2 regions of the Pelomonas sp. SE-A7 genome follow, and region 2 is predicted to be linked to the other one. Evidence: riboswitches for the same ligand, from Rfam matches in the RefSeq annotation. Region 2 holds a riboswitch; the other holds the start of a gene.

Region 1 (14,307 bases), on a different contig from region 2:
CCGCATCCAGCGTGGCCGAGGCGATGGCCTCGCTGGGCGAGGCGGCACCGTAGAGCACGCGCACCGCCTGCTGCATGCGCTGCAGGTAGCGGAAGCTGGGGTCTTCGGGCGCGCCATGCAGGACCAGCAGCGACTGCAAGGGCGACATGATCTCGTGACCCACGGCATGCCACATGTCGCGCTCATGCTCGGCCCGCAGATGCTCGCGGCGCAGGCTGTCGCGCACCCGCTCCAGCAGGTCGGCCATGGAGCCGGCCAGGATGCCGACCTCGTCGCTGCCGCGCAGGTCGGCCACGTCGAGCTGGCCCAGGCGCTGCTCGACCTGCGGATGCTGGACCTCGTAGGACACGGCCGCCGCACGCCGGGTCAGGCGCGCTACGCGCCGCATCAGGCCCAGGGTGATGATCAGCCAGGCCAGGGCGATGGCGGCCAGCATGGCGCCGACCAGCCAGGAGGCCCGCGCCGCGCTGGCGCTGAGGGCGCGGTCCAGGCTGCGCCAGTCGCCATCCAGGCGCAAGTCATAACGACCCAATGGCGTCGCCACGGAATCATCGGCCCGCAGCTGCGGTACCTGGACCTGAACCGGCAGACGGCGTATCAGCCGGGTCAGCCAGGGCGAGGGCAGCTCGTCCGGATCGACCGCGCCGCGCAGCACCGAGACCGGCTTGCCGTCGCGGCTGATGGTCAGCGTCTCGCCCGCCTGCAGGCTCGCGCCCACGCCGGCCAGCGAAACCGAGGGGGGCAGCAGCTCACCGGCATTGCTGTCGAACAGCGGCGGCGCGCCGTCCGGCGCCAGCAGCTCGACCCGTAGCGCGATGGCATAGAGGTCGACCGGCGGCCAGGCCATGGCCGGCTTTTCGAACAAGGCCTCGCGCCAGGCCTCGACCGGCAGCCGTATCGAATACAGCGTGCGGCGCGGGCAGTCCGCACCGCTGCTGCCAGCCAGGCAAGGCCCTTCGCGCCACAGCCAGCCGCGGAAGTCGCGCTGAGGCCGCGCCGAGGCGGCCAGCTTGTCGCCGCCTCCGATGAAGCCGGTCAGCCGGCCGAGCTGGCCCTCGCCCGCCGAACTCATGGCCTCGAAGGGGGCGATCCATTGCCAGTCCTGGCTGCGCATGGTCAGGGTGATGCGGGCCCGGTGCAGCTCGGCCAGGTCCAGCGCGCCGCGTTCGCGGCCTTTCAGGGGGCCGGCGTCCAGGCTGCCGACCAGGTAGATGAAACCGCCGGCCGAGGCCTTGCTGCCCACGGCCACGCAGAGGCTGGCGCCGGAGCGGAACTGCAGGGCGCAGCCCGACATCTCGACCACGCGCTGGGCCTTGGCCGGGTCGTCGAAATCGATGGCCGAGAAGGGCAGCAGCAGCGGCGTGATAGGCCGCCCCGCCTGCAGCCCCGGGTTCAACAGGGCCAGCTGGCCCGTGGGATGGCGCAGCTGGGCCGCGACCTCGCCCAGCGAGCGCTTGAAGCCCTGCTCGTAGCGCTGGTAGCTGCGCTGCTTTTCTTCCAGCAGCAGCGAGACCGCCAGCGCCAGCGTGGCTGCGGCCAGCAGCAGGAACACGCCATGGAAGACGATGCGGCTGCGGAAGGCGGCGAGGCCGAGGCGCGGCACCTCGTCCAAGCGGGGCAACTCGACGCTGCCTAGCTTCATCCCTTGGTCCAGCGGAAGCCGCGCATGGGGACGTTTTCAATGCCCTCGAACGACGGATCGATCTCCTTGAAGGCCTCGCGGATCGCGCTGACATGCTTGCGCACGTTGTCGCGGTTGCGGCCGCTCTTGACCACCTCGAACAGCTGCTCGTAGCTGACCACTTCGCCGCGGTGCTGGGCCAGCGTGGCCAGGATGCGCTGGGCGGTCAGCGGCAGATTGATGCGCTGGCCGCGCCAGGTCGGGCTGCGCTGCCACAGCGGGTCCAGGCTCAGCTCGGGGTCAGGTGTTGCCACAGGGACGGTAGCCGGCTTGCGGGCCTTGGCGGCGCGCAGCATGTCCAGGAAGGTCTCTATGAACTCGGCCTCGTCGAAGGCGGTCTTCTGCAGGTAGTCCCAGGCGTCCAGCGCCTTCATGATGCCGCGGTAGATGGCGGCCGGCATGGCCGACACCACCAGCACCGGCGTGCCTTGCTGCAGCTTGTTGATCGCATTGATCAGGGCCACGCCCGCATGGCGCTCGCGGCCCAGCTCTATGTCCAGCACCACCAGGTCGTAGCCGCCACCGGCCAGGGCGGCCTCGGCGGCATCGCGGTCGAACCACTGGTCGATCTGCAGCTCCGGCCGGGCGGCGCGTATCCAGCCGACCAGCTGGTCGCTGGTGGGGCGGTCGTCTTCGATGACGGCGACTCGATTGGTCATGGCGGCCGATTATGGGAGGGGCCAGGGCAGGCGCCTGTGAAGATTTCTTCCGCGCCCCGGAACGCAGCCACCCGCCGGCCGCCTTGTGGCTTCCACCCCTGAAATCGAATCATGCAGCCATCGCAACACGGAGGAACCCAGCGATGGACACGACGAATCTGAGGACCCAGCTTTCGCAACTGCCGGCCGCCATCCGCAGCGCCCTGCCCCCGGTCAACGGCCGCCTGCTGGCGACCCTGCTGACGGCCGGTGTGGTCGGTGGCCTGGCCTATGGCCTGGTCAGCCATCCGCCCTTCTACACGGTGCAGCGCGGCGAAGCGGCGGTGCGCACCAATCTGTTCAGCGGCGAGACCAGCATCTGGCGCGAAGGCCGGGTGCTGATGCTGCCCGGCGTGCATGAAGTCCGCGGCCTGCCGCTGCAGGACCAGAGCTACCGCGCCGTCTCCATGAGCCGCGCCGACGGCACGGCGCCGCTGCAGTCCGTCGAGGGCCTGTCGCTGGGCCTGGACCTGAGCGTGCGCTACGCCATCGATCCGGCCCGGCTGGCCCTGCTGTCGCGCAGCCTGCCCGACAACATCGAGCGCGACCTGGTCGAGCCGGCCCTGCAGGGCGTGGCCTACCGCCTGATCGCCCGCCACACGGTGCGTGAGGTGTTCTCCAGCAAGCGCGCCGAGATCCAGCAACAGCTGGAAGCCGAGCTGCGCGTGCGCCTCGCCGCCGACGGCCTGCTGCTGCGTGGCGTGCAGATAGGCAAGGTCGACCTACCGGCCGACTACCGCAAGGGCATGGACGCGCTGCTGGCCGAAGGCCTGTCGACCGAGAAGATGCGCTACACGCTGGAGCTCAAGGACAAGCAGGTCAAGCAGAGCGAGCTGGAAGGTGCGGCCGACAAGGTGCGCCGCGAACTGGCCGCCGAGGCCGCGGCCCGCGAGCAGGTGATCGCCGCCAAGGCCCAGGACGAGGCCATGAAGTACGTGATCCCGCTCAAGCAGCGCCAGATCGAGCAGCGCCAGCTGGAAGCCGAGGCCGCCAATGTGGCGCGGGTCAAGATGGCCGAGGGCTCGGCCCAGGCCCGCCGCATCGAGGCCGAGGCCGAAGCGCAGGCGCGCCAGAAGCTGGCCGATGCCGAGGCCTACCGCCTGGCCCAGCTGGGCAAGGTCAATGCCCAGCAGATGGCGGCCGAGGGCGAGCTGATCACCCGCCATCCGCTGCTGGTGCAGAAGACCCTGGCCGACAAGCTCTCGGACAAGGTGCAGGTCATCATCGCGCCCCCGCCGGCGGCCGGCGGCTTCATAGGCAATGGCCTGCTGGGTGCCAACAAGACCGAAGCCAAGGAGTAAGCCGCCATGACACGCATCCTCCGTTCCCACCGCGTCCGCCAGGTCGGCCTGGTGATGGCCCTCGCCCTTGCTGCCGCCTGGATGCAGACCTGCCAGGCGGCCGACAAGAATGAAACGCAGAAGCCACTCGGTGCCGGCCTGGTGCTGCAGGACCAGGCCTCGCTGCGCGGCGCGGCCCGCGACTCGGCGCCGCTGCAGGCCCAGCTCTGGCGCGGCGAGGCGCTGGAAATCCGCGGCGAGCGCCAGGACTTCGTCAATGTCTGGGACTACCGGCGCGAGCGCGGTGGCTGGCTGCGCAAGAGCCAGGTCTACCGCCTGCCTGCCGACCCGAACGAGATGCTGGCCGCGCTGCGCCTGGTGCGCCAGCAGGCCGGTGCCGAGGCGCTGGGCCTGGGCCTGGGCGCGGCCTATGTGCAGGCGGCCTCGCGCGAGCAGCTGAACGGCCTGGCCGGCGCCGAGGTGCTGGACGCCCTGGGCACGCTGGCCGAACGCATTGCCGACCGCGCTTCGCAGGGCAACAAGCAGAACGAAGCCGTGGTCGCGGCCCAGCTCGACGTGGCCGCCCGCTACGGCCTGCGCTTCACCGGCCTGGAGCAGGCCGATGGCCGCATCCAGCTCTGCTATGACGGTGATGCTTTCCGCCGCGTGCTGTCGCTGCCGGCCGCGCCCGAGCAGCAGGCCCGCGCCGCCCTGGCCCTGACCCGGCCCGACTGCGTCAATCCGGTGGCCACGCCGACCGAGCGCGAAGCGCATGACGGCTGGCGCGCCGAGGTGCTGGACCGGGTCGAGCTGCAAGACCTGGCCCCGCATTGGAAGAACCGCGTGCTGATGCGCCGCGCCGCGGTCCAGGCCAGCCTGGCCTTTGCCCGCAGCAGCCGCGACGCTGCCGGCTCGACCCAGTCGGCCCGCCTGGCCCTGGAGGCCATGGGCAGCATCCAGCTGCTGGAGATCGCCGAGGACGACCAGTCGGCCTGGAATGATGCGGCCATGCGTGTCAATGCCGTGCGCTGGGCCGCGCTGCCTCGGCCGGAGTCGCAAACGCTGGGCGCCGGCCTGCGCCTGCTGAGCAGCCGCGGCAGCAGCGAAGGCGAGACCTGTGTGGTTCTTCAGCAGGAAGCGAGCAAGGCCGAGCTGGCCCGCCGCTGCAGCCATGGCCAGGTCTGGCTGGCCTCGGCTTCGGCCAATCGCGAAGGCACGGCGGTGGCGCTGGCGGTGCAGTCGCTGGATGGCTGGCGCGAGCTCTGGGTGTTCTCGCGCAAGGGCCGCGAGGCCTGGCGCCTGCAGGTGCTGCCGCCGGCCGTGGCCACGCCGGGCCTGGGCTATGCCGAATTCGCCGGCTGGGTGCCGGGCGGCCAGCAGCTGCTGGTCAGCCGCGAGTCGCGGGCCGAGGGCCGCTACCTGCGCCGCAGCTTCGAGCTGCTGTCGCCGGACACGCTGACGACCGAGCGCCAGGCGCCGGAAGCCCAGCAGCTGGGCGCCTTCCAGCGCTGGCAGGACCCGGCCTGGAAGCGTGCTTCGCTGGCCCTGCGTTGATGATGAGCCGGACGGCGCTTACTTGGCAGCCAGCGCCGCCGCCACCGCGGCCTCGGCATTGACGATGCCGGCGCCGCAGCCGCTGCAGCTGGCCGGGAAGGCGCGGGCGCTGCTCTTGAGCAGGGTCGCGACCTGGTCGGGCGTCAGCTTGGGATTGGCCGACAGCATCAGGGCCGCGACGCCGCTGACCGCAGGCGCGGCCATCGACGTGCCGGCCATGTAGGCATAGGTGTCGGAGCCCGGTGTGCTGGTGCCGGTGTTCCAGGTCGAGGCGATGGCGGCGCCACTGTCGCCGCCCGGGGCGGCCAGCGTCACGCTCGTGCCGTAGTTGGAATAGGAGGCGCGGCCACCGGCCTTGGTGGTGGCGGCCACCGAAACCACGCCCGTGCAGTTGGCCGGCGAGCTGGTGCTGGCATTGGCTTTCTCGTTGCCGGCAGCCACCACGACGACCGCGCCCTTGGCGCGGGCCGCGTTGATGGCGGCCTGCGTGGTCTTGCCGCAGGCGGCCGTGCCGCCCAGTGACAGGTTGATCACCTTGGCCGGCGTGGTGTTGGTCGGCTGGCCGCTGACCGCATTGCCGGCCGCCCAGCTGATCGCGTCGGCGATGTCCGAGCTGTAGCCGCCACAGCGGCCCAACGCGCGCAGCGGCAGCACCTTGGCGCCCCAGGCCACGCCGACCACGCCGGTCTTGTTGTTGGCGGTGGCGGCGACTATGCCGGTCACATGGGTGCCGTGCCAGCTGCTGTTGGCGGCCGCGGAGCCGGTGCTGCAATAGCCGGCCGTCACGTAGTCGCCCGGGTCGGCGGCATCGGCATCGCGGCCGTCGCCGTCGTTGGAGATGAAGCTGGTCGAGACGAAGTCGCGGCCGGCCAGCAGGTTGGCGCTGAAGTCGGCGTGCTTGCGCACGCCGGTGTCGATCACGGCCACCACGACGCCGCTGCCGCTGGCCTTGTCCCAGGCGGCCGGGGCGCGGATGCCGCCGGTGGCGTCCGAGAGGCTCCACTGCAGCGAGTAGTAGCTGTCGTTGGGCGTCATCAAGGGCTTGAGCAGGTGGTCGGGCTCGGCATAGAGGATGTCGGGGTCGCCGGCGCTGATCGCCTGGGCCATGGCCTCGGCCTCCTGCGGGCTGATGGCGCGGCTGATGGCCATCACATGAGCGCCACCGCTCATGGCGCGCAGATGCCGCACGCTGACACCCTGCCGGTTGCCCGCCACGCGGATCGCCGCCTCGCCGCGTGCCGTGGCGAAGGGCTGGACGCCGTCGCGGTACTTGACGATCAAGCGGTCGGTCGGCGATTCGTCCCGGGCCAGGTCGGCCAGCGGGTTGTGCTCGCGCGCCTGGGCGGCGCAGGCGAGGCTGGCCAGGGCCAGGGCGGAGAACAGGCGGGGGAGGGAGGAGCGGTGCATGAAGAACTTGCCTCGTGTGGAGCTGCTGACGAGGCCAGGCGGTGGTGTGCCGTCTGGCAGCCCCGCTGCCCTGGCGAACCCTGGGGGGTCCGCTTTAGGCCGGTGGCTTTGCGTCGCGCGCTTTCACGCGCTTTGCCGGGCTCAACAATAGGCGGCGGGCGGTTTTCGCACCAGCGGGCGTTACACGTTGGTCCAGGCGGCGCGGGATTTGTTGGCAGAGCCGGCGCACAATCGCGCCGCCCAAGGAGGAATTGGTAACCATGTCCTACATGCTTCTGATCGTCGAGCCGCTGGGCCAGCGGGCCGAGCGCGGCCGCGAGGCCGGGGAACAGGTCTACGAGCGCATGCTGCGCTTCAGCGCCCTGCTGCAGGAACGCGGCGTGCTGGTGGCCGCCAATTCGCTGGCCTCGACCCGCCGCGCCAGCCGGTTGCAGGTGCGCGAGGGCCGCCAGCAATGGAGCGACGGCCCGTTTGCCGAGAGCAAGGAAATGGTCGGCGGCTTCTTCCTGCTGGACAAGGTCAGCCGCGAGCAGGCCATGGACTACGCCGCCCAATGCCCGGCCGCCGAATGGGCGACGGTCGAGGTGCGCCAGGTCGGGCCCTGTTTCGATGACTGAGGTCGCGCACAAGCCTGTAGATTCCGGGCCGCCTCGCCCGTCGTGTTCCTGAGCGCCCCGCCCCGGGGTGCCTTCACCAGGAGACCCCGATGCGCTTCATGATCATCGTGCTGGCCAATGCCACCAGCGAGGCCGGCGTGCTGCCGCCGCTGGACGACCCCATCTTTGCCGACATGGAGGCCTTCCACACCGAGCTGGCCCAGGCCGGCGTGCTGCTGGACGCCAACGGCCTCAAGCCCACCAGCGCCGGCTGGCGGCTGCGCTACGAGGACGGTGCCAAGCCGCGTGTGCTGGACGGCCCCTTTGCCGAGACCAAGGAGCTGATCGCCGGCTACACGCTGATCCAGGTGCGCTCCCGCGAGGAGGCGATGGAATGGTCGCGCCGCTTCCCGGCGCCGTTCCGCGGCCAGGCCTGCGAGGTCGAGGTGCGCCAGCTCTATGAGCCGGAAGACTTCGAGGCCGGCACCCAGGGCGGCCCATGAGCCTGCAGATCGAGCGCACGGTCACGGCGGTCTGGCGACTGGAGTCCGCCAAGATCATTGCCCACGTTGCGCGCATCACCCGCGACGTGGGCGTGGCCGAGGAGCTGGCCCAGGACACGCTCTTGAGTGCGCTGCAGCGCTGGCCGTCCGAGGGCCTGCCGGACAAGCCGGCGGCCTGGCTGATGACGGCGGCCAAGAATCGCGCGCTGGACCATGTGCGGGCCGAGGCCCTGCATGCGCGCAAGCATGAGGAGCTGGGCGCCGACCTCGATGCGCAGCAGGCCCACATAGTCCCGGACTTCGTCGACGGCCTCGATGCCGCACGCGCCGACGACATTGGCGACGACCTCTTGCGGCTGATCTTCACGGCCTGCCATCCGGTGCTTTCCACCGAGGCGCGCACGGCGCTGACGCTGCGCTTGCTGGGCGGCCTGACCACGGCCGAGATCGCCCGTGCCTACCTCGCTGCCGAGCCCACCATCGCCCAGCGCATCGTGCGCGCCAAGAAGACCCTGGCCGCCGCCCGCGTGCCTTTCGAGCTGCCGCCGGCGGACCAGCGCAGCGAGCGCCTGGCATCGGTGCTGGAGGTGATCTACCTGGTCTTCAACGAGGGCTATTCGGCCACGGCCGGCGAGGACTGGCTGCGGCCCGCGCTGTGCGAGGAAGCCCTGCGCCTGGCCCGCGTGCTGATGGGCCTGATGCCGGACGAGGCCGAGGTGCTGGGCCTGAATGCGCTGGTGGAGATCCAGGCCTCGCGCCTGGCGGCCCGCACCGACCGCGAGGGCCGGCCGGTGCTCTTGATGGAGCAGGACCGTTCGCGCTGGGACCCGCTTCTGATACGCCGCGGCCTGGCCGCGCTGCAACGCATTGCCGAGCTGCGCCAGGCCCTGGGGCCGTATGCGCTGCAGGCCGCCATCGCCGCCTGCCATGCGCGCGCGGTCAAGGCGGCCGACACCGACTGGGACGAGATCGTGGCGCTGTACGACGCGCTCTGCCAGGTCAGCCCTTCGCCGGTCGTTGAGCTGAACCGGGCCGTGGCCGTGTCCATGGCCGAGGGGCCGGCGGCCGGCCTGGCCCTGGTCGATGAGCTGGTTGCTGCGGGCACGCTGGACCGCTACCACTGGCTGCCCAGCGTGCGTGGCGACCTGCTGGCCAAGCTGGGCCGCGAGGCCGAGGCCCGGGCCGAGTTCGAGAAGGCTGCCGCCATGACGGCCAACGAGCGCGAACGCCAGCTGCTGCTGGCGCGAGCGAGGTCCTGACCGTCAGAGGGCGGTGCTATCGTGCGCCGCCAAGATGACCGAGCCTGCCTACGCCGCCCTTTTGATCGATGCCGCGCTGCGCGGCGCCGTGCTGGCCCTGATGGGCGTGACCGCATGGCTGATGCTGCGCGACCGCGCCGGCTTTGCCGCCGTGCGCCTGGGCGTGGCGCTGGCGGCCGGCCTGGCGGTCCAGGTCGTGTCCTCCATGCCCTGGTTCGAATGCCAGGTGCCGCGTGCCTGGCAGGCGCCGCTGGTGGGCGTCTCGGTGGCCAACGGCCTGCTGTTCTGGCTGTTCACCGCCGCCCTGTTCGACGAGGAATTCCGGCCGCGCCGCTGGCAGGCCGGGGCCTGGCTGGCCGTGGCGGCGCTGGGCACCAGCAACTGCCTGCTGGCCCTGCCCGAGGGCTCACCCTCGATGCTCTTGCAGCGCTGGTTGCCGGTGCTGTTCGCCCTGCTGGCGATACGCGCGGCCCTGCGGCCGCGGCGGGCCGACCTGGTCGAGCGCCGCCGCCGGCTGGCTCTCTACCTGGCCGTGGCGGGCTCGGTCTACACCGTCGTCCTGGTGGCGCTGCGCCTGGCCTCGCCGCAGGGGCGGCTGAGCGAAGGCGGTGCGGTGCTGGACATGGCGCTGTTGCTGCTGCTGGTCGCCGGCCTGGCCTGGAAGCTGCTCGGCGTGGCGCCGAACGAGTTGCTGCCGGCCGCACCGGCTCCCCTGCCGGCCGAGCCGCCGCCGGTCGATGCCGAGGAGCGGGCCCAGGCCGAGCAGATGCGCCAGCGGGTCGAGGCCGAGGGCCTGTTCCGCCAGGAGGAGCTCGGCATCGGCCAGTTGGCCGACCGCCTGGGCCTGCCCGAGTACCGTTTGCGCCGGCTGATCAACCAGCAGCTGGGCCACCGCAACTTCAACGCCTTCATCAACGGCTTCCGCCTGGCGGCGGCGCGGGCGGCTTTGGCCGATCCGGCGCGGCGCGAGGAGTCGATACTGGCGATTGCGCTGGAGGCCGGCTTCGGATCGATAGGCCCGTTCAACCGCGCCTTCAAGGCCGAGACCGGGCTGACTCCCAGCGAATTCCGCCGCCAGGCGCTGGCCGATTGCTGAATTCGGCCAGCCGAAACCCGCTCAGACCGGAATCGGCGAGACGGCCGGACGCCGCCTTCGCACAGTGACGCCACCGCCGGCCTGTTGCCGGCGATGAGGAGTCAAGATGGGATTCAAGAGGGGGATGGCCGGCTTGCTGCTCGGCCTGTGGGCTTGCGTCAGCGCCCAGGCCGGCGTGGCGGTGACCGAGCTGCGCTCGCAACCGGACGAGGCCGAGCCGGTCACGGTGTTCTACCCGACCGAGCTCGCCGGCCAGCCGGAGCGCCGATTGTTTGGCAGCTTCCGCATCGCCGTGGACGCGCCACCGCGGCCAGGCAATGGCCGCCTGGTCGTGGTCTCGCATGGCTCGGGCGGCTCGCCCTGGGTCCACTTCACGCTGATACGCGCCCTGGTCGAGGCCGGCTACGTGGTGGCCGCGCCGCGCCACCGGGCCGACAACAGCTGGGACGATGGCAGGCCCGGCCCCGACAGCTGGACGCTGCGGCCGGCCGAGGTTTCGCGGGCCATCGATGCGGTGGCCGCCGATGCGCGCTTCGGGCCGCGCGTCGATCTGCAGAACGTCGGGGTCTTCGGCATGTCGGCCGGCGGCCACACGGCGCTCAGCGTGGCCGGCGGCCGCTGGTCACCGGCGCTGTTCAGCCGGCATTGCGATGGCCACCTGGCCGAGGACTTCAACGCCTGCGTGGGCCTGGCCACGCGGCTGACCGGCGGCTGGGCCGACGGCCTCAAGAAGTGGATCGCGACCCGGGTCCTGCGCTTCAAGTTCGCCGATGACGGCGAGCTGCGCCAGCACAGCGACCGCCGCATCAAGGCCGTGGTGGCGGCGGTGCCGGCGGCGGCCGATTTCGATCCGGGCTCGCTGACCCGGCCCACCGCGGCGCTGGCCCTGGTCACGGCCCGGCAGGACCGCTGGCTGCATCCGCAGTTCCATTCCGACCGCATCCTGGCCGCCTGCCTGCCGCGCTGCGAGCACCTGGCCGATCTGGCGGCCGGCGGCCATGGCGCCTATCTGTCGCCGCTGCCGCCCGGCCTCAGCGGCCTGCTCGGCGAGCTGATCAACGACCCGCCGGGCTTCGACCGCGCGGCCGAGCTGCCGGCGGTGGAAGCGCGCATCGTCGATTTCTTCGAGCGCCACCTCAGGGTTGCTGGTCGGTCCTCAGCACCGGATAGAGGTTGAAGCGTTCGTCCCAGCTGCTGTGGCGGCGGGCGAAGAAGTCCAGGCGGGCCGACGCGCTCTTGGCGAAGGCGGCGTCCTCGGCGATGCGCTTCTCGAAGGCGGCCTTCAGCGCCGGGTCGGCGGCCAGCTGCTCGCGGGCCACTTCCTCGGCCACATAGCCCTCCATGTATTCCTTGCGCTCGAAGTGATTGTTGAAGAAGCCCCAGGCCACGAACGAATCGGGCGCCAGCGGCTCCAGCAGCGACATCACCAGGCGGGCGCCGGGCTGGGCAATGGGCACGAACAGCGAGCCGGCCGGCAGGTCGCGCGCCTCGGCGGCCCACTGGCCCTGCAGGTCCAGGCGCTGGTGGCTTTCGACCGACTGGGCACCGCGCTTGGCCATGGTGGCGCGGAAGGCCTGGACCGGCGCCTTGGGCAGCGGCGCTTTCAGGATCCGGTAGTTGAGGCCGTGCAGCTTGAGCTTGTCGGCCACCCAGGCCGCATGCTCGGCCGGCACCAGGTAGCCGGCCTTGGGCGCCTGGACCTGCAGGTCGGCCACGATGTCGTCGCGCAGCGGCAGCTTCCAGAGTTCGGGCTTGCTCTCGTCGTAGCGGGTCATCAGCGCGCCCGAGATATCGCTGGGCGTGCGGGTGTAGGCATAGCCGCGGAACGCTATCTCGCGCACTTGGGCACTGGCCTTCCAGCTCAGCGCCACGCTCTGGCCGGCCAGCTGCGCGGCGCGGGTATCGGCCTCGGCCGCGACCTTCTGCCAGGCCGCGCCTTCGGCCGCCATGCGCTCCAGCACCGAGACCACGATGTTGCGGGTCACGCGCACCCGGGTCGGGTAGTCCTTCCACGAATGGGTCTCGACCAGCATGGCCAGGCGGTTGCGCAAGAGCGGGTAGCCGGTGGAGAAGCGCGGCGGGGCCACGCTGTCGGTGAAGCCCGAGGCCGGATTGTCGTCCTCGTTGAACGAGGGATAGAAGACCACGGGCAGCGAGCCCTGCTTGGCGATGTCGGCCACCACGCCGTCACGCCAGGCGCGGCCCACTTCGCGCAGCGCCTCGTCGCCGGCGTGGACCGGCTCGACCTGCACCGCCACGTCATGCTCGAACTTGGCGCCGTCGGTGACGTGCAGGTCCACCAGGGCCAGCGGGTCCCAGAGGTCGATCAGGCGCAGCATGGCCTGCATCTCGGGTGCGTCGGCCTTGGCGTAGTCGCGGTTGAGGTTGTAGTTCTGGGCCGTGGTGCGCCAGCCCATCTGCTCGGGGCCGCGCTGGTTGGGACGGTTCCAGGCGGCGAAGCGCTCATGGCCGTCCACGTTGAACACCGGCACGAAGACCAGCACCTGCTTCTTCAGCGAGCCGGCCGCGGCACGGCCGTCGAGAATCTGGCGCAGGGCCAGGAAGCCGGCGTCCTTGCCGTCGATCTCGCCCGCGTGGATGCCGCCCTGGATCAGCGTCACCGGCAGCTTGCGCTTGCGGGCCTCGGCGGGGCTGAGCGCACCACTGTCCGAAGCCACCAGGGCCAGCATGGGACGGCCCTGCGGCGTGCGGCCGAACTCCCAGCAGCGCACCCGGCCCGGGTAGGCCTTGGCGAAGTCCATGCACAGGGCCTGCACCTCGTCGAAGCGGCCGGTCTTGAGGAAGCCGCTGCGCTCCGAGACCGTGGTCAGCGAAGGCGGCGCGGCCAGGCTGGAGGCGGCGAGCAGGGAGGCGGCGAGCAGCGCGGTGAGCTTGTGGGACATGGCGGGTCGTTCGGTCGGGCGGCAAAAAAGTGCCGCCGACTGTACTAGCCGCCCGCCCTCTTTGCCGGATGGCCGGCCTTGACCAGCAGCTCGGTCACGCGCTCCGCATGGTCGCCCTGGATCTCGATCACGCCGTCCTTGGTCGTGCCGCCGGTGCCGCAGGCCGAGCGCAGCTTCTTGCCCAGCAGCTGCAGCTCGGCTTCCGCCAGCGGCAGGTTCTTGACCAGGGTGACGGTCTTGCCGCCGCGGCCCTTGCTCTCGCGCCAGACCTTGGCGATGCCGTCGCCGCTGCTCGGCTTGGCCGCCTTCTTCAGTGCGGCGCAGCGGCAGTCGGCCAGCGCCTGGCGGCAGTCCGGGCAGGTGCGGCCGGTCTCGGTGGAATAGACAAGCCTGGAGCCGCTCATTGCACGGAGGCGGTCGGCTTGTCGTTCGACTGCTCGCGCAGCATGCGGCTCATCAGCGCGAAGAAGCGGTCGTAGAACTCGCCGGCCGGGATGGTCTCGCTGGCCACCTTGACCAGGGAGTCCTGCGACGAGGACAGCGGCACCGAGATCGAGCCCAGGGCGCTGACGCCTATGCTGGTCGCATTGGTGCTCTTCTTGATCGCGTAGCGGTCCTGCTGGGCCGAGACATAGGCGGTGGCGATGCCGCTGTTCTTGCCGTCGGGCACGCAGACGATGTTGAAGCTCAGCTCCACATGGACCTCGCCCTCGGGCTGGAAGCGCTTGCTGCCGTTGATCGCGCCTTCGCGGGCGCTGGTGATGATGTAGCCCTGGCTCAGCAGGGCCCGGCGGGCGGCTTCGCAGGTGTCGGCCACGCCGGCGTCGAACAATCGCGAGAAGGTCTCGTCGCTTTGGAAGCGCTCGTTCAGGTAGACCGCGGTCTTGGGCGTGGAGCTCAGCGAGGGGGCCGAAAAGCTGCAGCCGCCGAGCAGCGCCGTTGCGGCCAGCAAGGCGGCGAGCAGGCGCAGCGGATGGGGGCAGGCATGAATCAGCATGGGGCGAATTATCCCCGGGCCGGCTTGGCGGACCGGCCGGGGCGCAAGCCGCCCCACCCAATGGGGGGTGATGCTAAGCTCCCCCGGCTCTGACCCCACCGCCCATGGACGCCCGTCGACGACGCCTCCTGACCATGCTGCCGGCACTCTGGGCCGCTGGCCGTCCGCTGGCCGCGCCGCCTACGGAGCTGGAGAAGGCGGCACGGGCGGAGGGCCGCATCGTCAGTGCCGGCATGCCCGATTTCTGGGCGAACTGGCGCGAGACCTGGTCCGACATGCAGCATCTGCATGGCCTCCTCCATGAGGATTTCAACACCAGCAGCGCCGAGGCCA
Region 2 (14,307 bases):
CATGCAGCGCTATGCGGCAAAGAAAAAGGCGCTAAGCCTTTGATTTGCTTAGCGCCTTAGTCAGTTGCGGCCCCGTACGGGCCTGTAAGTGGTGGAGCCGGGGGGAATTGAACCCCCGTCCGCAAGCCATCACCGAGCAGTTCTACATGCTTAGCCCTCTGATTTGATTCTCACGGCGTGAACGCGCAGGAGCACGCTTTCAACACCGCCAGCTGCGAGATCTCGTTGCCGGACGTGCAGCCCGCCTGGCAACCAGCCTATGTGAATGACTCCGCAGGTGTTGCCACCCCAGCCCATAGGCCAACTGTTGCGGAGCCTCGTGCTAGTTAAGCAGCGAGGGCAAACTTTTCGTCGTTTGCAGTTAGTTTGTTCCAGTGGATTTACGAGCGGACTGGTGCTCGGCATGCCCTACTTCGGATCCGCACCCACGTCGAAACCGGGTCGGCCCCTGAAGAGCGCAGATGATACCAGCCGCGCGGACTTCAAGTGCCGCATGAGCTAGCGGACCGCCAGCGTGTAGCCCGGCGCGGTCTTGGGCATTTCATAGGTGCCGTAGTCGCAGCTGTAGACGGTCCAGACGAGCGCGGGATCCGCCGCCAGCGTGCTCGACGTCCAGTAATACTCGCTGGTGATAAAGCGGCCGAAGACCGGGGCCTGCGATCCGACGCCGACGGTGTTGACGTAGTTGCTGTTGAAGAAATCCGAGTGGTTGTTCATGGCGCGGTCGGCCAGGCTTTGCAGCTCTTTGCGATTGGGCATGCGCCAGGCGCCGGCCTTGGATCCATCGCTGAGGCCGCACTGCCCGCTGGCGAGCACGTTGACTGCTGCAACGGCCTCGACCCAGGGCTTGTGGATGCAGTCTGCCATCTTGAGCCAGGTCAGGCCGGTCACCGTATCCAGCAGCGTGCCATCGCCCTTGTCTATCCAGCGCTGGTAGGTCAGCGGCACGCCGAGATGCAGGCCGCCGTCATCGCCCTTGGTGAATGAGACGTAGGCGCCACTGGCCTGGAGCTTGATCAGGCCGTTGCCGATTCCGTTCTTGACCGCCCATACGCCATTGAGCGAACTCGCCTTGAGGTTGCTGACGGAGTCGTTCACGTAGCGTCCATCGTCCAGCCGAACCGCCCAGGCATTTGGAGATCCGCCCTGGCCGCCGAAGTACGAGGTCGAGGTCCAGTACAGGCCGTTCGAAACCTGCACGAAAGGATGAGCATTCGGCAGGGCCGGGCTGTGCTGAGCCACGTCGATCAGGCTTTCGAGTTCGACCAGGTTGGGCACCCGCCATTGGCCGGCCGTGGAGTTGTCGCTGAGTCCGCAACTTCCATGGGCCAATTGACCCACCTGCTGAAGCGCCGACTCCCACAGCGAGGGCTTGAGGCAGCCGGCATTTTTCAGCCAGATTAGGCCGGTCAACTTGTCGTTGACCGTACCGTCGCCCAGATCGACGAAGCGCTGGGCCGGCGCGGCGATGCCGGATGCCCGGTCCCCATCGTCGCCTGCAGCGTAGCTGCGCTTTTGGCCGGTCGCCGACAAGCTGACCAGGCCACGGCTACCACCGTCATAGGCCGTGAAATTGGCGCCGGTGACCGACTTGTTCGCCAGCGAATCGAAGTTGACGACGGTCTTGTAGATGCCCGACCAGACGCCGCTGTACTGGCCCGTGTAGTCGGAACGAGTGACGCTGGCCACGTCGCTGCTGGCGCTCAGCTGGGCGCTGAAGCCGTAGCCGTCCTTGCTGGCCCAGAGCTGATAGTTCGGCGTGGCATTCCAGCCGGTCGGCAGGTCGACGATGCGGTAGTTGCCTGAGGCGTCCGTGGTCGTGACCTGGAACACCTTGTTGGTATTGGTGTTCCAAGCCGTGATGGTGACGCCGGACAGCGGCTGGCCGTTGAAGCTGACCGTACCGGTGATGGTATTGGTCGGCGGGCCGCTGTTGTTGCTATTGCCGCCAGCCTGAATCGAGGAAGCACCAGAGGCACCGCCACCGCCGCCCCCGCCGCCACAGGCCGAGAGCATCAACAGGGATGCCGACAGCGCGAGGCCGCCCAGCAGCAGTGCGGAAATGGGATGTGGGTGTCGCTGTTTCATGGGTACTGCCGGTCAAGCCAAGAGGACCATGAAAGCGTGGAGGCATAGAGCGCCGGTCTGGCGGTCCGGCTGCCATGGACGCCATGCGTCGTTAGGCCCGCGACTTTGCGCCCCCACCTTTCGATGGGTTTGCCCATGCCTGTTGTGACCCAGGCATCAGACGAAAGCCACTCTAGCGAAACCGTCGGCGCGGCGCAGCCCACCGCCCGACAAGCGGGCACGGCACACCGACGGCTGGCGCCAGCGTGCCCGGCCGCGTGATGAACATCACGCGAGACCGAGTGCCGCGAGCAGTTCAGCCGGGTTGTCGATCAGCAGGTCAGCCCCCCATTCACTCACCGACAGACCCTGGCCCAGATAGCCCCAGGACACGGCCACGGTGCGCATGCCGGCAGCACGCCCGGCTTGGATATCGCGCTCATCGTCGCCGACATAGATGCAATGCTCCGGCGCAACGCCGGCACGGTGCGCCGCTTCCAGCAAGGGCGCCGGGTGGGGCTTGGTATGGGGCGTTGTGTCGCCACCGATCACCGCCGCTGCACGTGCTGCCAGGCCCAACCCGGCAGTCAGCGGCAGGGCGAATCGCTCGGACTTGTTGGTGACGATGCCCCAGGCCAGGCCCGCGGCCGCCAGCACGTCAAGCATCTCCGGCACGCCGTCGAACGGCAGAGTCTCGGCCAGCAGGCGCTGCTCGTAGCGGTCAAAGAACTCCGCCTTCAAGGCCGGGAAACTTGCGTCCTGGGGCGTCACCTGAAAGGCCAGGCCCATCATGCCGCGCGCGCCAGCGCCAACCATGGGCCGCAGGTAGTCGACCGGCAGGGCTGGCAAGCCACGCGCGATCCGCATCTCGTTGGTCGCGCCAGCCAAGTCCGGTGCGCTATCGACCAGCGTGCCGTCCAGGTCGAACAAGACGGCGCGGACGCCCTCCAGCGCGGGCGGCTCGACCAGGCCGCCGCCACGCATCGCCTGCATCACAGCGCTCATGCCGGTTTGCGCAGCGCCAGCAGGTAGTTCACGTCGGTATCCGCACCCAGGCTGTAGCGCTGATTCAACGGGTTGTAGCTCAGGCCCTTGCTGCTGTGCAGTTCCAGGCCTGCGTTGCGGCAATACTGGGCCAGCTCGGAAGGCTTGATGAAACGGGCGTATTCGTGAGTACCGGCTGGCAGCATCTTTAGCACGTACTCGGCGCCAATGATGGCGAGCATGAAGGACTTGAAGTTGCGATTCAGCGTGGACATGTAGATCCAGCCGCCCGGCTTGACCAGGGTGGCGCAAGCCTGCACCACTGAGGCGGGGTCAGGCACATGCTCGAGCATTTCCATGCAGGTCACCACGTCGAAGCTGGCCGGCCTCTCGGCGGCCAGCGCTTCGACCGCCACTTCGCGGTAATCGATGTTCTCGGTGCCGGCTTCCATGGCATGCAGCTGGGCTACCTTGAGCGGCTTGGTCGAGAGGTCGATACCTAGCACCTGGGCGCCCTTGCGAGCCATGGAGTCGGCGAGGATGCCGCCGCCACAACCGACGTCCAGCACCTGCTTGCCGGCCAGCGGGCTGAGCCCCTCTATCCAGGCCAGGCGCAGCGGATTGATCTGGTGCAGCGGCTTGAATTCGCTCTCGGGATCCCACCAGCGGTGGGCCAGCTCGCCGAATTTGGCCAGCTCTTGGGGGTCGGCATTGATCGTCATGGCGGGCGCAATCGTAGCGGAAGGCGGAAAGTAAAAAGCCCCGCCGGAGCGGGGCTTCTGACTCGACGGATCGAGCGGTGGCTTAGCGGTTGCGCGTGCCGACCACTTCGATTTCGACGCGGCGGTTCTTGGCGCGACCTTCGGTGGTCTTGTTGTCGGCCACGGGCTGCTTCTCGCCCTTGCCTTCGGTGTAGACGCGGTTCTTCTCCACGCCCAGGCTGGTCAGGAAGGCCTTGACGGCTTCCGAACGGCGCACCGACAGCTTCTGGTTGTACTCGTCGCTACCGACGCTGTCGGTGTGGCCGACGGCGATGATCACTTCGAGGTTGATACCCTTGGTCTTGCTGACCAGGTCTTCCAGCTTGGCCTTGGCTTCGGGCTTCAGCACAGCCTTGTCGAAATCAAAGAAGGCGTCAGCAGCGAAAGTGACCTTTTCGCTGACAGGAGCTGCAGGAGCAGCCGGAGCGGGCTTGGGAGCCGGGGCAGGAGCAGGAGCCGGGGCGGGAGCAGGCTTAGGAGCGGGCGCCGGTGCGGCAACCGGAGCGGGCTTCGGAGCGCCGTCGCAATCCTTGGCGGCAGTGGCCGGGGTCCAGAAGTTGTCGCGCCAGCAGTATTCGTTGGTGCCGTTCTTCCAGACGGAGCCGTCGGTGGCGCGCCAGTTGTCGATCACTTGCGGTGCCGAGGCTGCTTGAGCGAAAGCACCCGAGCTGGCGACAAGTGCGACTGCGAACAGCGACGCCACGCGATTCAATTTCTTCATGATTCTCCTCTCAAGGAATGCCGCAGTTGCCCTGCGAGAGTGCCCATAAACCGGGTAGATAACCAAAGAAGAAAGCCGCTCATGCGGGTTTCTCCCAGGGACTCGACGATTGTGCCATAGGGCACCTGACCGCCTGCATTGTGGCGCCCCACCGCTGGGCGCTGTCGCACCGTTGTTGCGCAGGTACTACAGCGCGCCGCGAATAGAATCCACGGTTCCGATCCAACGTCTTTCGGCAGGCTCTTCAAGGAGTTTGCCGCGCCCTGCGCATGACCCAGTTTGCCAAGGAAACCCTGCCCATCAGTCTCGAGGAGGAGATGCGTCGCTCCTACCTCGATTACGCGATGAGCGTGATCGTCGGCCGCGCCCTGCCCGACGCCCGTGACGGCCTGAAGCCGGTGCACCGTCGCGTGCTGTACGCGATGCACGAGTTGAACAACGACTGGAACCGGCCGTACAAGAAATCGGCCCGTATCGTCGGTGACGTCATCGGTAAGTACCACCCTCACGGCGACAGTGCGGTCTACGACACCGTGGTCCGTATGGCCCAGGATTTCTCGCTGCGCCACATGCTGATTGATGGTCAGGGCAATTTCGGTTCGGTTGACGGCGATAACGCCGCGGCCATGCGATATACCGAAATCCGCCTGTCCAAGATCGCCCATGAATTGCTGGCCGATATCGACAAGGAAACCGTCGACTTCGGACCCAATTACGACGGCCAGGAAAAAGAGCCGCTGGTATTGCCGACGCGCCTGCCCAACCTGCTGGTCAACGGCTCGTCGGGCATTGCCGTGGGCATGGCCACCAACATCCCGCCGCACAACCTCAATGAGGTTGTCGACGCCTGCCTGCATTCGCTGAAGAACCCGGACTGCTCGATCGACGAGCTGATGGAAATCATGCCGGCGCCGGACTTCCCCACCGCCGGCATCATCTACGGCATCAACGGCGTGCGCGACGGCTACCGCACCGGCCGCGGCAAGGTCGTAATGCGCGCCAAGGTCCATTTCGAGGACATCGACCGCGGCTCGCGCCAGGCCATCATCGTTGACGAGATTCCGTATCAAGTTAACAAGAAGACGCTGCTGGAACGCATCGCCGAGCTGGTCCACGAGAAGAAGATCGAGGGCATCAGCCACATCCAGGACGAGTCGGACAAGTCCGGCATGCGCGTCGTCATCGAGCTCAAGCGCGGCGAAGTGCCCGAGGTGGTGCTGAACAACCTGTACAAGCAGACCCAGCTGCAGGACAGCTTCGGCATGAACATGGTGGCGCTGATCGACGGTCAGCCCAAGCTGTGCAATCTCAAGGACCTGATCACGGTCTTCCTTGAGCATCGCCGCGAGGTTGTGACCCGACGCACGGTGTTCGAGCTGCGCAAGGCCCGCGAGCGCGGTCATGTGCTGGAAGGCCTGGCCGTGGCCCTGGCCAACATCGACGAGTTCATCGAGACCATCAAAAACTCGCCGACGCCGCCAGTCGCCAAGGCCGCGCTGATGAGCAAGAGCTGGGACTCCTCGCTGGTTCGCGAGATGCTCACTCGCGCCGAAGGCGGCAGCGCCGCCTACCGCCCGGAGGGCCTGCCGGTCTCCTACGGCATGCAGGAAGACGGCCTCTACCGCCTGTCCGACGACCAGGCCAGCGAAATCCTGCAGATGCGTCTGCAGCGCCTGACCGGCCTGGAGCAGGACAAGATCGTCGCCGAGTACAAGGAAGTGATGGCGCAGATCGCCGATCTGCTGGACATCCTGGCCAAGCCGGCCCGCGTGACCACCATCATCAGCGAAGAGCTGATGCAAGTGAAACTGGAGTTCGGCCAGACCAAGCTGGGCGCCCGCCGCAGCGTGATCGAGCACAACGCCCAGGAGCTGGGCACCGAAGACCTGATCACGCCCACCGACATGGTGGTGACGCTCTCGCACACCGGCTACATCAAGAGCCAGGCGCTGAGCGAGTACCGCTCGCAGCGCCGCGGCGGCCGCGGCAAGCAGGCCACGGCGACCAAGGACGACGACTGGATCGACCAGCTCTTCATCGCCAACACGCACGACTGGATCCTGTGCTTCTCCAACCGCGGCCGCGTCTACTGGCTAAAGGTCTGGGAAGTGCCGCAGGGCTCGCGCAATTCGCGTGGCAAGCCCATCGTCAACATGTTCCCGCTGCAACAGGACGAGAAGATCACCGTGGTGCTGCCGCTGACCGGCGAATTCCGCGTCTTCCCGGAAGATCACTACATCTTCATGGCCACCGCCCTGGGCACGGTCAAGAAGACCTCGCTGAAGGACTTCAGCAACCCGCGCAAGGCCGGCATCATTGCGGTCGACCTCGATGAGGGCGACTACCTGATCGGCGCCGCCCTGACCGATGGCAAGCACGACGTGATGCTGTTCAGCGACGGTGGCAAGGCCGTGCGCTTCGACGAAGACGACGTGCGTCCCATGGGCCGCCAGGCCCGCGGCGTGCGCGGCATGATGCTCGAACCCGACCAGCGCCTGATCGCCATGCTGGTGGCCGAGGACGAGAACCAGAGCGTGCTCACCGCCACCGAGAACGGCTACGGCAAGCGCACCGCCATCGTCGAGTACACGCGCCACGGCCGTGGCACCAAGGGCATGATCGCCATCCAGCAGAGCGAGCGCAACGGCAAGGTCGTGGCCGCCACCCTGGTGCATTCCGACGACGAGATCATGCTGATCACCGACAAGGGCGTGCTGGTGCGCACCCGCGTCGCCGAGATCCGCGAGCTGGGCCGCGCCACGCAGGGCGTCACCCTGATCGCGCTGGACGACGGCGCCAAGCTGTCGGGCCTGCAACGCATCGTCGAGAACGATGCCAATGAACAAGGCGGCGAAGGCGACGCCGACACGCCCGCCGCCGACGACACCACCGACAAGGAATGATGCGCAAGATGAGCCCGAAGATCCTGGTGGCCGCACTGGCCATGGCAGTTTCGACGCTGGCCAGCGCCCAGAGCGCTGCCTCGACACCTGCGGCCTCACCGGCCAAGAAGGAACTGATCGCCAAGCTGCTGGCCATCCAGACGGCCAGTGCCGAGGTCATGGCGCGTGGCATGGTGTCGCAGCCCCTCGTGGCCATGGGCCAGGAGGTCCGCATTGCGATGGGCCAGGTACCCGAAAGCAAGCGAGAAGCGGTGAGCAAGGCCATCGAGGCCGAGGTCAAGAAGTACGCCGATGAATCGGTGCCCTTGATCCGCGACCGCATCGTCAAGCTGGCCCCGGAGACCGTGGGCAAGCAGCTGGACGAGCGCTTCACGGAGGACGAGCTGCGCCAGATCGTCGCCTGGCTCGAATCGCCGACGGCCAAGAAGTTCGACGCGATCAGCCCGGAGCTGGGCAAGAGCCTGCAGGACAAGGTGGTCGCCGAAGTCGGGCCCACGTTGAACAACCGGTTGCGCAGCCTGCAAGGCAGCATCATCAAGCACCTGGGCCTGCAGCCGCCGCCGGCCGCTGCCGGCAGCACACCGGCCAGCAAGCCCGCCGCCAAGAAGTAGCCTCCTACAAGCCGTCCCGCCTCTCCCGATGAGCCAACGCCCGTACAACTTCTCCGCCGGTCCCGCCACGCTTCCCGAGGAGGTGCTGAAGCAGGTGGCCGAGGAGATGCTGGACTGGCAGGGCTCGGGGATGAGCGTGATGGAGATGAGCCATCGCGGCCGCGAGTTCATCTCCATCTACGACGCGGCCGTCGCCGATCTGCGCGAGTTGATCGCCGTGCCGGCGAACTTCCGCATCCTGTTCATGCAGGGGGGCGGCCTGGGCGAGAACGCCATCGTGCCGCTGAACCTGGCGAAGCTGAAGCCGGCCGGCAAGGTCGATGCTGTGGTCACCGGCTCGTGGTCCAAGAAGAGCGCCGACGAAGCCCGGCGCTATGCCGACGTGCAGATCGCGGCCAGCAATGCCGATGGTGGCCATCGCGAGATCCCTTCGCCCGGCAGCTGGCAGCTGCGCAGCGACGCGAGCTACGTCCACGTCTGCACCAACGAGACCATTGACGGCCTGGAGTTCCACGAGCTGCCCGACCTGAAAGCCTTGGGCTCGGACGCGCCGTTGGTGATCGACTTCTCCTCCCACGTGCTGTCGCGCAGCGTCGACTGGTCGCGCGTGGGCCTGGCCTTCGGCGGTGCGCAGAAGAACATAGGCCCGGCCGGCCTGACCATCGTCGTGGTGCGCGAAGACCTGCTGGGCCATGCCCTGCCCATCTGCCCCTCGGCCTTTGACTACAAGACCGTGGCCAACGCTGATTCGATGTTCAACACGCCGCCCACCTTCGGCATCTACGTGGCCGGTCTGGTGTTCCAGTGGCTCAAGCGGTTCGGCCATGCCGGCAAGACCGGCCTGGCCGCCATCGAGCAGCGCAACATCGACAAGGCCGCCCTGCTCTACGCGACGCTGGACGGCTCGACCCTGTACGAGAACCGCGTGGCGGCGAACTGCCGCTCGCGGATGAACATCCCTTTCTATCTTCGCGACGAGCGACTGAACGAGGCCTTCCTCACCGGAGCGAAGGCCCATGGATTGCTGCAACTCAAAGGCCACAAGTCGGTGGGAGGCATGCGTGCATCGATTTACAACGCCATGCCGCTCGAGGGCGTGCAGGCGCTGTGCACCTACCTGAAAGACTTCGAGGCTCAACATGGCTGATGGCGCCCCCGCCACACCCGATCCGGCGCTGCTGGCGCTGCGCGAAAAAATCGACGCGGTCGACCGCGAACTGCTGGACCTCGTCAACAGGCGCGCCGCACTGGCGCAAGAAGTTGGCGAACTGAAGAAGAAGGAAGGCTCGGTGGTATTCCGCCCCGAGCGCGAGGCCCAGGTCATAGAAGGCCTGAAGCAGCTCAACGGCGGCCCGCTGAGGAGCGAATCCGTGGCGCCGATCTGGCGCGAGATCATGTCGGCCTGCCGCTCGCTGGAGACGCCCACGCGCGTGGCCTACCTGGGCCCCGCCGGCACGTTTTCCGAGCAGGCCGCCCTCGGCTATTTCGGCAGCTCCATTGTTCCCGTGCCTTGCACCAGCATCGACGAGGTGTTCCGCACCACGACCGCCGGCGCGGCCGATTTCGGCGTGGTGCCGGTCGAGAACTCGACCGAAGGCGTGGTCGCCCGTTCGCTGGACCTGTTCCTGACCACGCCGCTGTTCATCATCGGCGAGACCAGTCTGTTCGTGCGCCACAACCTGCTGCGCAAGGACAACTCGCTGGAAGACATCCAGGCCGTCTGCGCCCATCCGCAGGCCCTGGCCCAGTGCCATGGCTGGCTGTCCACTCACCTGCCGCATGCCGAACGCCGCCCGGTCTCCAGCAACGCCGAGGGCGCACGCCTGGCCGCGCTGGACACCCGCCTGGCGGCCGTGGCCAGCGAACGCGCCGGCAGCGAATACGGTCTGCACATCGTGGCACCGGCCATCCAGGACGACGCCCACAACCGCACGCGCTTCGCCATCGTCACCCACCCGGACCGCCACCCGGCGCCGCAGGCCTCGGGCCACGACTGCACCAGCCTGGTGGTCTCGGTGGTCAACAAGCCGGGCGCGGTGCACGACATGCTGGTGCCGCTGAAGGAGAACGGCGTCTCGATGTCGCGCTTCGAATCGCGGCCGGCGCGGTCGGGCCAGTGGGAGTACTACTTCTACATCGACCTGCAGGGCCACCCCCAGCAGCCCAATATGGCCAGTGCGCTGCGCGACTTGCGCGCCGTCTGTGCCTACTTCAAGCTGCTGGGCACGTATCCTCTAGACGTGCACTGAGTCAGGACAAGGCGGTATTTCCATGTTCAACCAGCTCGGCGTCATCGGTTGCGGCTTGATGGGCGGCTCGTTCGCGCTGGCGCTCAAGAAGGCCGGTCTGGTCAAGCGCGTCGTGGGTTACAGCAAGTCGCCCTCGACCACCGAGACTGCCAAGCGCATGGGCGTGATCGACGTGGCGGCCGAGTCGGCGCTGCTGGCTGTGTCCAGCTCCGACATCGTCTTGCTATCGGTACCAGTCTCGGCCACAGAGCCCACGCTCAAGGCGATCCGCCACCTGGTCACGCCGGGCACGCTGTTCATGGATGTGGGCTCGACCAAGACCGACGTGGTCGAGGCCGCACGCCGAGTCCTGGGCGAGAAGATCGCCTCCTTCGTGCCGGCCCATCCGATCGCCGGCAAGGAGTCGGCCGGCATCCAGCATGCCGACGCCAGCCTGTTCCAGGGCCGGCAGATCATCATCACGCCGCTGCCGGAGAACATCCCGGCTCAGGTCCAGCGCGCCACCGACGTCTGGTCGGCCCTGGGCACCCAGGTGCTGAAGATGACGCCGGAGAACCACGACGCCGCCTTTGCCGCCGTCAGCCACCTGCCCCATCTGCTGGCCTATGCCTTCTACCAGTCGGTGGCCAAGCAGCCGGTCGGCCGCGACTACCTCAGCCTGGCCGGCCCGGGCTTCCGGGACTTCACCCGTATCGCCGCCAGCGAACCCACCGTCTGGCGCGACATCCTCATGGCCAACCGGGCCGAGGTGCTGAAGCAGTCGCGCCTGTTCCGCAAGGCGCTGGACCGGCTGGAGACGCTGATCGTCAGCGGCAATGCCACGGCGCTGGAGGAGCAGATCCGCCAGGTGTCCGAGGACCGCAGCCAGTGGCAGATGGGCCAGCTCACCGTGCCGCGCTCGCAGCAGCGCTAGCCTCGCCGGCCTCCGGCCTTTCCGAATCCGTTTTCCGTCTTCCTCATGTTCAAGATTCTCTTCCTCGACCTGCCGCCGCTGCGCGCGGCCGCCGGCACCGTCCGACTGCCCGGCTCCAAGAGCATCTCCAACCGCGTGCTGCTGCTGGCCGGCCTGAGCGAAGGCCAGACCCTGGTCCATGACCTGCTCGACTCCGACGACACGGCCGTGATGCTGGCTGCTCTGAAGGAGCTGGGTTGCCAGATCGAACAAGTGCCAGGCGGCCCCCTCAAGGTGACCGGCATAGGCGGCAAGCTGCGGACCAAATCGGCCAAGCTCTTCCTGGGCAATGCCGGCACCGCCATGCGGCCGCTGACTGCGGCCCTCTCGCTGCTGGCTTCCACGCAAGGCGGTGAGTTCGAGCTGTCGGGCGTTCCGCGCATGCACGAGCGCCCCATCGGCGACCTGGTCGACGCCCTGCGCGGCCTGGGCTGCCAAGTCGACTGCCTCGCCAATGAAGGCTATCCGCCACTGCGGCTGTCTGGCCCGGTGCCGCTCAAGCTGGCCGAGCCGGTGCGGGTGCGCGGCGACGTGTCCAGCCAGTTCCTGACCGCTCTGCTGCTGGCCCTGCCCCTGGTGGCAGAACACGATGTCCACATCGACGTGGTCGGCGAACTGATCTCCAAACCCTACATCCACATCACGCTGGAGCTGCTCAAGCGCTTCGGCATCGAGGTGCGGCGCGAGGGCTGGCAGCGCTTCACCATCCCGGCCGGCAGCCGCTTTGTGTCGCCGGGCGAAGCTCATGTGGAGGGCGATGCCTCGTCGGCCTCGTACTTCGTCGCGCTGGGCGCGATTGCGGCCATTGAAGCGCCCGTGCGCATCGAAGGCGTGGGCAGCGAATCGCTGCAAGGCGACGTGCGCTTCATCGAAGCGGCCCAGGCCATGGGCGCCGAGGTGCGCGCCGAGGCCAATGCGGTGGAAGTCCGCCGCGGCGCCTGGCCGCTCAAGGCCCTGGACCTGGACTGCAACCACATCCCCGACGCCGCCATGACCCTGGCCGTGATGGCGCTCTATGCCGACGGCCCCAGCATCCTGCGCAATATCGCCAGCTGGCGCGTCAAGGAAACCGACCGCATTGCCGCCATGGCCACCGAGTTGCGCAAGCTGGGAGCCAAGGTCGAGGAAGGCCAGGACTGGCTACGCATCCATCCGCTGCGCGACTGGAAGCCGGCCGCCATCCACACCTACGACGACCATCGCGTCGCCATGTGCTTCTCGCTGGCGGCCTTCAACGGCCTGGTCACCGAGCAGGCCGTGCCGGTGCGCATCCTCGAGCCGCATTGCGTGGCCAAGACCTTCCCGGACTATTTCGAGACCCTGTTCGAGGTCGTGACCGCCCGCACCGAGGACATCCCGGTCCTCACCATCGACGGCCCCACGGCGTCGGGCAAGGGCACGTTGGCCGATGAGGTCGCCCATGAGTTGGGCTATGCCGTGCTCGACTCCGGCGCCCTCTACCGGGCCGCCGGTCTGGCCGCACGTCGGCAGGGCGTGAACCTGGACGATGGTCCGGCCGTCGCCAAGGTGGCCGCCGCCATGGACCTGCGCTTCCGCAAGGGCCGGGTCTACCTGGCCGATGAAGACATCAGCGACCTCCTGCGCGAGGAAGCTTCGGGCCTGGCCGCCTCCCAGGTCGCCTTCCATGCCGAAGTCCGCGCCGCATTGAACCAGCTGCAGCTGGACTTCCGCCAGGTGCCTGGCCTGGTGGCCGATGGCCGGGACATGGGCTCGATGGTGTTTGCCGACGCCCCGCTCAAGGTCTTCCTGACCGCCAGCGCCCAGACGCGCGCCGAAAGGCGTCATAAGCAATTGATTTCCAAGGGTATTTCGGCTAATATCGCCGGCTTGCGTGAAGATTTGGAGGCCCGGGACGCCCGCGACAAAGGTCGCAGCGCCTCGCCCCTCAAAGCTGCCGCAGACGCGCGGATGCTCGACAACTCCGCCCAGACCATCGAGGAATCTCGCGATCTGGTGCTGGCTTGGTGGGCTGAAGCCAGGCCGTTCTGACGCTCGGCGTTTGAGCATCAAAGCGGCATCGGGCCCGCCGCCCTTCCCTTCGGACGTCAGTCCATCGAGGGCGGCGATCTCTACAACCTAACCCGCAGGCCCGCCTGCAACACTGCCGAATTCGACTAACGCTGGTCGGCCGGCCCAGGAATCTCAAATGTCCAACACCCAAACCGCCCAAGCCTCTGGCATGGAATCGTTCGCCGCCCTCTTCGAGGAATCGCTGCAAAAGGCTGACATGCGTTCCGGCGAGGTCATCTCGGCCGAAGTCGTCCGTGTCGAGCACAACTTCGTGGTCGTCAACGCCGGCCTGAAGTCCGAAGCCTATGTGCCCATCGAAGAGTTCAAGAACGACCAGGGCGAGCTGGAAGTCCACGTCGGTGACTTCGTTGCCGTCGCGATCGACGCCATCGAAAACGGCTACGGCGACACCATCCTGTCGCGCGACAAGGCCAAGCGCCTGGCCTCGTGGCTGTCGCTGGAAACCGCTCTGGAGTCGGGTGACTTCGTGACCGGTACCGTCTCCGGCAAGGTCAAGGGCGGCCTGACCGTCCTGGTCAACGGCATCCGCGCCTTCCTGCCCGGTTCGCTGCTGGACACCCGCCCGGTGAAGGACATGAGCCCGTTCGAGGGCAAGACCATGGAATTCAAGGTCATCAAGCTGGACCGCAAGCGCAACAACGTTGTGCTGTCGCGTCGCGCGGTGGTCGAGGCTTCGATGGGTGAAGAGCGCGCCAAGCTGCTGGAAACGCTGTCGGAAGGCGCCATCGTCAACGGCGTGGTCAAGAACATCACCGAATACGGTGCGTTCGTGGACCTGGGCGGCATCGACGGCCTGCTGCACATCACCGACATGGCATGGCGCCGTGTCCGTCACCCGAGCGAAGTGGTGACCGTCGGCCAGGAGCTGACCGCCAAGGTCCTGAAGTTCGACGCCGAGAAGAACCGCGTCTCGCTGGGTCTGAAGCAGCTGGGCGACGACCCCTGGTTCGGCGTGGCCCGTCGCTACCCGACCGGCACCCGTCTGTTCGGCAAGGTCACGAACATCG

The links. A riboswitch is a leader RNA that binds a small molecule or an ion and turns the genes downstream of it on or off. The one in region 2 is predicted to bind cyclic di-GMP.
Region 1: another riboswitch for cyclic di-GMP. It lies ahead of QT382_RS20735 (S8 family peptidase); the one in region 2 lies ahead of QT382_RS05575 (Lcl domain-containing protein).

Annotation. Positions count from the first base shown of each region.
Region 1 is NZ_JAUASW010000003.1:597,340-611,646, forward strand. It holds gene QT382_RS20715 (sensor histidine kinase) at 1-1,642, opposite strand, end outside; gene QT382_RS20720 (response regulator transcription factor) at 1,639-2,340, opposite strand; gene QT382_RS20725 (SPFH domain-containing protein) at 2,484-3,680, shown strand; gene QT382_RS20730 (hypothetical protein) at 3,762-5,213, shown strand; gene QT382_RS20735 (S8 family peptidase) at 5,232-6,620, opposite strand; cyclic di-GMP riboswitch class I at 6,673-6,767, opposite strand; gene QT382_RS20740 (YciI family protein) at 6,881-7,237, shown strand; gene QT382_RS20745 (YciI family protein) at 7,327-7,719, shown strand; gene QT382_RS20750 (RNA polymerase sigma factor) at 7,716-8,978, shown strand; gene QT382_RS20755 (AraC family transcriptional regulator) at 9,013-10,074, shown strand; gene QT382_RS20760 (alpha/beta hydrolase family protein) at 10,181-11,251, shown strand; gene QT382_RS20765 (M14 family metallopeptidase) at 11,211-12,977, opposite strand; gene QT382_RS20770 (translation initiation factor Sui1) at 13,022-13,381, opposite strand; gene QT382_RS20775 (DUF2242 domain-containing protein) at 13,378-13,974, opposite strand; gene QT382_RS20780 (ABC transporter substrate-binding protein) at 14,079-14,307, shown strand, end outside.
Region 2 is NZ_JAUASW010000001.1:1,249,855-1,264,161, forward strand. It holds RNA gene ssrA (transfer-messenger RNA) at 90-449, opposite strand; gene QT382_RS05575 (Lcl domain-containing protein) at 499-2,088, opposite strand; cyclic di-GMP riboswitch class I at 2,145-2,232, opposite strand; gene gph (phosphoglycolate phosphatase) at 2,356-3,051, opposite strand; gene ubiG (bifunctional 2-polyprenyl-6-hydroxyphenol methylase/3-demethylubiquinol 3-O-methyltransferase UbiG) at 3,069-3,773, opposite strand; gene ompA (outer membrane protein OmpA) at 3,856-4,533, opposite strand; gene gyrA (DNA gyrase subunit A) at 4,803-7,436, shown strand; gene QT382_RS05600 (DUF2059 domain-containing protein) at 7,445-8,047, shown strand; gene serC (3-phosphoserine/phosphohydroxythreonine transaminase) at 8,076-9,194, shown strand; gene pheA (prephenate dehydratase) at 9,187-10,296, shown strand; gene QT382_RS05615 (prephenate dehydrogenase) at 10,319-11,209, shown strand; gene QT382_RS05620 (bifunctional 3-phosphoshikimate 1-carboxyvinyltransferase/cytidylate kinase) at 11,255-13,258, shown strand; gene rpsA (30S ribosomal protein S1) at 13,371-14,307, shown strand, end outside.